Regions from separate parts of the Priestia sp. LL-8 genome, predicted to be linked through region 2. Evidence: riboswitches for the same ligand, from Rfam matches in the RefSeq annotation. Region 2 holds a riboswitch; each other region holds the start of a gene.
What was found. Region 2 has a riboswitch for cobalamin ahead of nikA (nickel ABC transporter substrate-binding protein). Riboswitches for the same ligand answer to the same signal wherever they lie in the genome.

Region 1 (3,287 bases), 2.4 Mb from region 2:
ATTTCAACAGGTGGCGTTATGTTTGCTTACTTAGGACTTCACCCTATTGTTTCGGTAGCCAGTGAAGTTAAAAATCCGCAGCGTAATATTCCAATCGCGCTAATTATCTGTATTGTACTTTCAGCGATTATTTACACAGCACTGCAAGTATTGTTCATCGGTAACATCCCGGCTGATATGCTATCAGGAGGATGGGGAACAATTCAAGAGCAATTCTCTTTACCATTTAAAGATATTGCACTTATTTTAGGCCTTGGCTGGTTAGTAACGCTTGTTATTTTTGATGCTATTTTATCACCAGGCGGTAACGGAAACATCTTTATGAATACAACTTCTCGTCTAGTTTATGCTTGGTCTCGTAATGGAACACTATTTAAACGTTTCTCAAAAGTAGATAAGAAAACAGGAATTCCACGTGCGTCACTATGGCTATCATTTGGAATGTCCGTATTCTGGACACTGCCATTTCCTTCTTGGGAAGCGCTAGTAAACGTATGTTCAGTAGCACTTATTCTGTCTTATGCTATCGCACCAATTTCAGCTGCAGCATTCAGAGTAAATGCAAAAGATCTTAAAAAACCTTTCAAATTAAAAGGCATGAGCATTATTGCTCCTGTTTCATTTATCTTCTGTTCATACATCGTATACTGGTCAGGATGGACAACAATTTCTTGGCTGCTAGGATCACAGCTTCTAATGGTTGTTATCTACGTAGCGTTTAAGAAATACGTACCAACTGACGTTGTGAAATTTGCACAGCAGCTTAAATCTGCTTGGTGGCTAGTTGCTTATTATATTATTATGCTTGTTATCTCTTATCTAGGTTCATTTGGCGGAGGACAAGGTGTGCTAAGCAACCCACTTGACTTAATTTTAATTGCTCTTGTTTCACTCGGTATTTTCTACTGGGCGAAATACACAGGTTTACCAAAAGCAGTTATCGATACAGATGATTAATAAAAAACACGGCATGAATTCATGCCGTGTTTTTCGTTTGTATAGGCGTGTACTCTATTTATTTATCAAACAGCCATGTTTTTAATATAGCAGCATACTCACGAAAGTAGGCTTGAAGTTTAATTGAATTTGGTGTCTTTGCGCCTAAAGGATAAACATCAAAACCTTGGCGCTTGGCAATAATAGAAGCGCGAAACAGATGAAAATCACTGCTAACAAGCACGACTCGTTTATCTTGAATATCAACTTTCTTTTTGGTGAAAATAAAATTCTCAAAAGTAGAAGTTGACTGATCTTCTTTTATAATGCGATTCTTTTTAATTCCTGCTTTTCGTAGAAAACGGTAGGCTGCCTCTGCTTCAGAAATTTCTTCATCAGATCCTTTTCCACCCGTTACGATAACTTTTGTTTGTTTATGAGTCTTTAAATAAGATAAAGCTGTTTTTGCTCGCTCTTTTAAACTAGGAGACATTTGATCACCATCTACTTTAGAACCTAAAACGAGGACATAATCTGCGTTTTGTGGAACAGACTTGTGGGCAGTTTGATACATACAAAAAGATATAATTACTATATAAAGAACAAGCGAACCAATAAAGGTATAAATCATTTTTTTCTTCAACTGTGAGCACCTTCCTAGCTATTTCATAAGATGTTTGGAAAATAATTGTTATTATAGCATACGAGACCCAAATAAGTATAAACACAGTAATATATAATAATAGAAGAAAATCGTTATTGTGAATGGTTATAAAATTCGTTACAATAAAGAATAAATGATTTTAAAAGTGCCTCTAAGGAGGATAATAGGGAAATCGGTGAGAATCCGGTGCAGCCCCCGCTACTGTAAATGTGGATGAACCTGCAAAGACCCACTAGTCAAACTAGGAAGGGTGCAGAAGTAAAATGAAGCATAAGCCAGGAGACCTGCTTTTAAAAACCCCTTATTTTTCGGTGGGAGAAATAAGTCAAGACAATGTGTTAATGAGCGCATGACCAAACCTTGACTTTTACAGTTAAGGTTTTTTTATGTGGTAGGGAGTGGATAAAGTGAAAAAAGGAAAACCTCTTATGATTCAAGGAACGCACTCAGACGCTGGAAAAAGCATGATTGCTACAGCATTTTGCCGTATTTTTAAAGAAGACGGCTATCAAACTGCACCGTTTAAATCGCAAAACATGGCGCTCAATTCATACATTACAATGGATGGAAAAGAAATTGGCAGAGCGCAGGGAATTCAAGCAGAAGCTGCTGGAGTAGAAGCAACAACTAATATGAACCCTATTTTAATTAAACCAACTCGTGATCATGAATCTCAAATTGTCGTTCATGGAAAGCCGCTTCGTAATATGTTTGCTTTTCAGTATCGGCAAGAATTTTTTAATGAAGGTTTGAACGTTATCACTGAGTCTTATAAAGAGCTTGCCAGTCATTATGATCGAATTGTGATTGAAGGTGCTGGAAGTCCTGCTGAAGTCAATTTGAACGATCGGGAACTGGTAAATATGCGCGTAGCAAAGATAGCCCAAGCGCCTGTTGTGTTAGTAGGAGATATTGATAAAGGTGGAGTTTTTGCGAGCCTAGTAGGAACTCTTCAATTGCTTCCAGCTGAGCACAAGCCCAGAGTTGTCGGGGTGTTAATCAATAAATTCCGAGGAGATTTAGAACTGTTAAAACCGGGGCTAAAGTGGTTTGAAGAATACACGGGCGTTCCGGTCCTAGGCGTTATTCCTTATATGCACGACGTGGAAATTGACGCAGAAGATTCATTATCCCTCAGAAATTACTCAACCCTTGTGAATCCGTTAAAAGAAATTGATATTGCGGTTATTTCGTACCCACGCATCTCAAATTTTACAGACATCGATCCTTTAAGCTTAGAAGAAGACTGTCATGTGAGGCTTGTAACCAAGCCATCACAACTAGGTACGCCTGATTTAATTGTTTTACCAGGAAGCAAAAATACGATTGAAGATGCGCAGTTTTTACAAGAAAGCGGGCTGGCTCTAGCCATTAATCAAGTCTTGAACGCAACGAACGCTCACGTTATTGGCATCTGCGGGGGATATCAAATGTTAGGCGAGACGATTACGGACCCCGATGCAGTAGAGTCCCGGATTGAATCTATTAAAGGGCTGGGTTTGCTTCCAGTGGAAACCGTTATGACAACCAGCAAAAAAACAGAAAGAGTTTCTGGATATGTTCAGTTAGAGAGTGAGAAGGTTTCGATTGAAGGCTATGAAATTCATATGGGAAAGACGGTTTCTAAAAGCATGACGGAAGCCTTTGCGGTGGTAGATGATCAAAAAGAAGGAACGGTTAAAGAAAA
Region 2 (3,287 bases):
ACAATCGATGACGTCAGCATTTTCCCATTAATCAAAGCGGTTGCTTGCTTAGCTAACTGATCTCGCTTTGCGTCTTCTACGGTTGAATTTAACTGCTGAATCATTTTTGTTAGTTTATCATCATTAATCCGGCTGGCATTTAAACCACCGCCCGGCAAATAGTTCGTACTCAAATAATAGCTGGCATCTCCTCTAGGTGCTGTGATAAGGCTATACAATGCTAAATCCCAATCGTCTTTTGCCATTAAATATTCATCGCTGTCCTCAACGAGATGAATCTTAATATTGATTCCTAACTCTTTCGCATTAGACTGTATAAGCTGCGCAATTAAAGGAAGTTCTGGCAAAGAACTGTATGTGACAAGAGAGAGCGATAATGGCTTTCCGTTTCTGATTGTTTTTCCGTTTTTGATTTGATAACCTGCTTTCTCTAAGTATCTTTTAGCAGATGCGATACCTCTTTGATCACTAGCAGTATTATCGGCAAACGGAAATTGGGGTAAAAATGGCCCTCGAGCCGCTGCCGCTTGATTGTTCATGATGCTGCTGACAACTTCTTTTCGGTTCAATAAGGCATCGATAGCTTTTCGTACATTTTCGTCTTCTAATGCGTCATTGGTTTGATTATAAAGCAATAAATGGGTGCGCACACTAGGTACTCCACTTACCTTAAAAGACGGATCTGTTTGTAAAGTGCCCAAGCTTTCTAAAGGCGGGCGATAAATAATGTCGGCTGTTCCAGATTGAAGAGCAGCAACTCGCGCATTAGCATCTTCGTTAAATGCAAAGATCGCGCTTTTCAACTTTACTTTTCCATTCCAATAATCCTTATACCTTTCTAATTTCACTTGATTTCCTTGATCAAAAGATAAGACGTGAAATGGACCTGTGCCAATGGGTTTCTTAGCTATATGAGAAGCATCAACGTCTATAATAGCTGTATTTGGATGCACTAATTCAGAAGGAAATTTAGGCATTTGCTCTTTTAATGTAATTGTGAGCGTATGACCATTCGCTTTCATTTCTTTGATTTTTAAAGCGTTTCCCATCGCATAGCTTTGAGTTATTGCTCTTTGAAGAGAAGACCTCACGGCATTTGCATCCAGCGCTTTTCCATTTTGAAACGTGATGTTCTTTTTTATCGTAAATGTCCACGTAAGACCGTTATCTTTTGTTTCCCACTTTTCAGCAAGCCAAGGCTTTATTTTTAAATCGTCGCTGATTTTGACAAGCGTCTCCCCCACTCCTGCACGGACTGCCGTATAATCATCATCGGTATGAGGATCAAGGGTTGCAGGGGTGAAATTAAATAAAAATGTAGCGCTTTTATTCGTTTTCTTTCCTTCTTTTATACTCATACTCTCTTCATGAGGCGTACAAGCAGTAAGACAAAGTAAAACAAAAATTAATATAGATACGAGCTTTTTATTATTTATCATTCATTTTTCCACCTTCTATTTTAATACACAAAAAAAAGCACTTCTAAAAAGAAGTGCTTGTCTTCACAACAAAATTAGATAAACATATCCCCTTGTTTATCCTATTTTTCATTCTGCCAAAACACCTCCCTATCCTCGTAGGTTATTGTGTGCTGTAATTTATGGCAGGTCTCCTGGCTTCAAGTCACTGCCTTATACCGCCTTCCCGTCTCTAAATAGACAGTGGCTTTTTGACATAAGGCTCCTTGTTACAGTGGCGGGACCGCTCCGGATTTGCACCGGATTCCCTTTTAAGGCAATTGAAAAACAATTGCCACCATAAAAGCTGGTTATTTAATTTAGTAGCGTGCTCTTGAAACTCTAGAAGTAGAAGCTGATGGTGAAATATCTTCATCATCAAATCCAGTCGCAATAACGGTTACCATCATTTCGTCCTTTAAATCTTCATTAATCACAGATCCAAAAATCATATTTAAGTCCTGATCAGAAGCGGACGTGACAATATCTGCTGCTTCCTGTACTTCGTAAAGACTCAGGCTGCTGCCGCTCGTAATGTTCAACAGCACGCCTCTTGCTCCATCAATCGATGCATCTAGCAGCGGACTAGAAATCGCTTTTTTCGCTGCTTCAATTGCCCGGTCTGATCCGGAAGCTCGTCCGATACCCATAAGCGCAAATCCTTGATTAGACATGATGGTTTTTACATCAGCAAAGTCAAGGTTAATCAGGCCTGGAACAGCAATTAAGTCTGAAATACCTTGAATACCTTGGCGAAGAACATTATCTGCTTCACGGAATGCTTCAAGCATAGGCGTCTTTTTATCAACAATTTCAAGCAAACGGTCGTTTGGAATGACAATAAGAGTATCTACTGATTCATTCATCGCAGTAATACCGCCTACTGCTTGCTTGGTACGTTTATTTCCTTCAAACTTGAACGGGCGAGTAACTACTCCAATTGTTAAAGCATTTAGTTCACGGGCAATTTGAGCAATAACCGGAGCTGCTCCAGTACCGGTTCCTCCGCCCATGCCAGCTGTTACGAATACCATGTCTGCACCTTGCAGCACTTCTTGAATTTGTTCTCTGCTTTCTTCGGCTGCTTCTCTTCCTACTTCTGGATTAGCTCCTGCACCTAATCCTCGCGTTAATGCCGCACCAATCTGCATTTTCACATCTGCTTTAGATAAGTTAAGCGCCTGAGCATCCGTATTAACGGCGATAAATTCTACTCCTTGTACACCGTGTTCAATCATACGGTTAACGGTGTTATTTCCTCCACCGCCGACCCCAATTACTTTAATTCGCACTAGTGGCGATACATCTGCATCAAATCCAAACATTCTAAGTTCCTCCTCAATGATCAAAATTACTTTCTCTTCTTATCCGAAAAAACATGTGAAGAACCTTTTACTCCTATGTGTAACGCGTAACTGTTCTTTTGTTTTACAGATTTTGTACATTTCTCTTTTAACCTTTAAATCTTTACATCTTTATGTAAATTTATTGTTGTTCTAAAATTAGTACGCCGAACTCTTTTATGGCTTTTCCACTCAAAACGGCATATAAGCTTATTGTATCATTCATTTGACAGATGTCTGTATTTAATTTTGAGTAAGATGTGACTAAGAGAATAATATTTTTATAGGCAAAATGAGAAAAAGCCCTTAGAAATAAGGGCTTCTCTAAATAATAAACCGTTTTATAATTTCCCAGTTAAGAATTGAGCTTCTCCCATCCCAAAGCTCCAGTCAGCATTACCGTTCTCAACAATTGAAATCATAATGTCGTTTGGCTGAATACCGCAGCTTTCTCCCAGCTCTTTTACAATTAATCTGTAAAGAGCTT
Region 3 (3,287 bases), 4.2 Mb from region 2:
GACTCAAAATCTGAGCCTTTAAATAATGGATATGCGCCTTTTTCTTTAGCTAAGTTCATGCTTGCCTGTACGGTTAAGTAAGCAATTTGCTCATACAATTCATCGCAATATGCTACCGCTTCATCTGTTTCCCATGCTATTTTCTTTAAGGCAAGCAAGTGGTTCCAACCAAATGTCCCAAGCCCTACTGCGCGGTATTTTTGGTTTGTTAGTTTTGCTTGAAGTACCGGCAAATCATTTAACTCAATAACGTTATCAAGCATGCGTACTTGAATTGGAATTAAACGTTCAAGCACATCTTCAGTTACGGCTCTCGCTAAGTTAATAGAAGAAAGATTACATACAACAAAATCGCCCGGATTCTTTGTAATAATAATTTTTCCGTCTTCCGTAATTTCCTCCGTTACGACCGTTGTGCTTTGATTTTGCGTAATTTCTGTACATAAGTTGCTGCAGTAGATCATGCCCTCGTGGCGGTTTTGATTAGCTCTGTTAACCGTATCACGATAGAACATATAAGGCGTTCCAGTTTCAAGCTGCGAAAGCATAATGCGCTTGAAAATTTCAATAGCAGGTACTGTTTCTCTTGAAAGCTGTTCATTATTTACACACTCAGCGTAACGAGTGCGGAACGAACCGCTGCCTTCTTCTTCATCATAAAAATCTTCTAACGAGTAGCCCATCAGCGTACGAACTTCGTGAGGATCGAATAAGTGCCAGTCTTCACGTGCTTCTACTTTTTCCATAAACAAATCTGGCAAACATACGCCAGTGAATAAATCATGCGTGCGCTGACGTTCGTCACCATTGTTCAAACGCGCGTCTAAGAATGAAAAGATGTCTTTATGCCATACGTCTAAATATACGGCAATAGCTCCTTGTCGTTGACCTAGCTGATCGACACTTACAGCCGTATTATTTAGCTGTTTCATCCATGGAATTGTTCCTGATGATACGCCTTTAAAACCTTTTATATCACTTCCTCGGCTTCTAATATGACCGAGGTAGACACCAATTCCGCCTCCATTTTTACTAAGCGTGGCCAAATCTGTATTGCTATCATAAATACCGCGTAAGCTGTCATCAATCGTATCAATAAAGCAGCTAGATAGCTGTCCATAGCTCTTTCCTGCGTTTGAAAGTGTTGGTGTGGCAACCGTCATATATAGACTAGAAAGCGCCCAGTACGCTTCTTTTACTAATGCTGTTCGATTTTCTTTCTTTTCTTGAGACATCAGCGTCATAGCAATGATAAGAAAACGTTCTTGCGGTAATTCGTATACGCGCTTATCATGTGATGTCGCTAAATAGCGATCTGCTAATGTCAGCAATCCAATGTATGTAAATAAACGATCGCGTTCAGGAATAATGACTGAGGCAATTTCATTAATTTCTTCTTCTGTATATGTTTTTAATAGCTGTTTATTATAAATGCCAATTTTTGTTAGTTCTTGAATAAGCTGATAAAACGAACCGTACTTCTCTTTTTTATCGTAACCTCGGTTGTCCGCTGCTTTTCGATATAGTTCGTTTAAGTAGACGTCTGCCGCTACGTACGTCCAATCTGGTTCTTCCATTGAAATACGCTCTAAGGCTGCTAAAATTAGGACGTTTGCAACCTTTTCGTCCGTCATATTTTCCTTTACTGTAACAGTTTGAATAACCTTTTCCTCATACAAAGAAAAATCAAGCTGCGTAAATTCTTTTTTTAAACGTTCAATATATGCAGTTAATTCATGTAGAATTGTAGGCTTTAATGTATTCACCATAAAGATGGCTCCTCTCTTCACTTCAAAATAAAAAAATCGCTCACCGTACCTCGGTGAGCGAATAGAACGAAGATAGAAGAAGACACTAAGTCTTTTCTCAATCCTCGCTCTACCCTCTCACCTCCCGAAGAAGATAAAACGACATAAAAAAGGCAGGTCTCCTGACTTATGCTTCTTTTTACTTTAAGGCCTTCCCATGATGTTTAATCACAGTGGATCTCCTTATTTCATCAGCATTCACAGTTGCGGGGACAGCTTTGGATTTTCACCAAATTCCCTTTTAAGTCTTTTTATCAGACACCTTTTTCACTGGAAAACACAAAATATAGTATTTTATTATCAATTTCAAAACAACATATTGTGTTATGTTATAAACACATTATATAGGACAACTCAGAAAACTATCAACCTATTTTCAAAAATAATTTTGTTTTTTACGATAAAATCCTTCGACTTTTTTCATCAAACTATTCCATCATAACATGTTTTGACACGCTTGATGGAACAATGTGCTCTTTTTAAAAAATTTGTCTTATTTTTCTACTAAACATTGACAACCTCAATAAAAAAACCGTTTTTCATAAAAAACGGTTTTTACTTATTTGTATTCTTTTTCAAATGCTGTGATTGTTTTGATAAACTTTTTATCAATATCGTATCCTATCCCCGGTTTTTCCTTCACCTTTATTACTCCGGCTTCTACCTCTACTTCGGGCTTAATAATATCTTTTTCCCAATAGCGAGACGACGCAGAAATGTCACCTGGTATCGTGAAAGAAGGCAGTGTGGCAAGGGCAATGTTATGAGCTCGTGAAATCCCGGCTTCTAACATTCCTCCAACCCAAAGCCTTACACCGTGCTGGGCGCATAAATCATGAATTTGCTTTGCTACGGACAGTCCGCCAACTCGACCGATTTTCACATTGATAATCTTGCAGCTTTTTTGTTCGATTGCATGACGTGCATCTTCATAGCTCACAATACTTTCATCTAAGCAAATCGGCGTCTTCATTTGCTTTTGTAACAATCGATGATCAAGGATATCATCAGAACTTAACGGCTGTTCAATCATCATTAAATTCAATTCATCTAGTTTCTTCAATGAATCACTATCGCTTAACGTATAGGCTGAATTGGCATCAGCCATAAGAGGAATGCTTGGAAATTCATCTCGAATTTGTTTCAGTAGCTCATAGTCGGCACCCGGCTTAATTTTCACTTTAAAGCGCTTATAACCATCTTTCATGTACGTCTTTATTTGTTCTTTCATGATGGAAATATCATTTAAGCCAACTACCACGCCAGCTTCTACAGCAGGCCTTACTCCGCCAATTACTTCAGCTAACGGCTTATTTTGCCGCTTTGCATACAAATCCCATACAGCACAGTCCAAAGCTGCTTTAGCCATGTTGTTCCGCTTTAGAGGTTTGAATAACTTTTGAACATCCTCTGGTTTTTGAAGCTGCTGATGAAGAAGCGAAGGAATTAAAAAATCCTCTAACATATGAAAACATGTCT

Region 1: it holds a riboswitch for cobalamin, as region 2 does, so the genes downstream of both, U9R83_RS14815 (cobyric acid synthase) here and nikA (nickel ABC transporter substrate-binding protein) in region 2, are expected to answer to the same signal.
Region 3: it holds a riboswitch for cobalamin, as region 2 does, so the genes downstream of both, U9R83_RS24370 (ribonucleoside-diphosphate reductase subunit alpha) here and nikA (nickel ABC transporter substrate-binding protein) in region 2, are expected to answer to the same signal.

The regions. Positions count from the first base shown of each region.
Region 1 covers NZ_JAZAQH010000001.1:2,923,100-2,926,386, reverse strand. The annotation lists gene U9R83_RS14825 (APC family permease) at 1-957, shown strand, start outside; gene U9R83_RS14820 (YdcF family protein) at 1,016-1,579, opposite strand; cobalamin riboswitch at 1,727-1,906, shown strand; gene U9R83_RS14815 (cobyric acid synthase) at 1,999-3,287, shown strand, end outside.
Region 2 covers NZ_JAZAQH010000001.1:484,909-488,195, reverse strand. The annotation lists gene nikA (nickel ABC transporter substrate-binding protein) at 1-1,439, opposite strand, end outside; cobalamin riboswitch at 1,586-1,775, opposite strand; gene ftsZ (cell division protein FtsZ) at 1,778-2,782, opposite strand; gene U9R83_RS02590 (tautomerase family protein) at 3,142-3,287, opposite strand, start outside.
Region 3 covers NZ_JAZAQH010000001.1:4,670,665-4,673,951, forward strand. The annotation lists gene U9R83_RS24370 (ribonucleoside-diphosphate reductase subunit alpha) at 1-1,769, opposite strand, end outside; cobalamin riboswitch at 1,904-2,089, opposite strand; gene menC (o-succinylbenzoate synthase) at 2,368-3,287, opposite strand, start outside.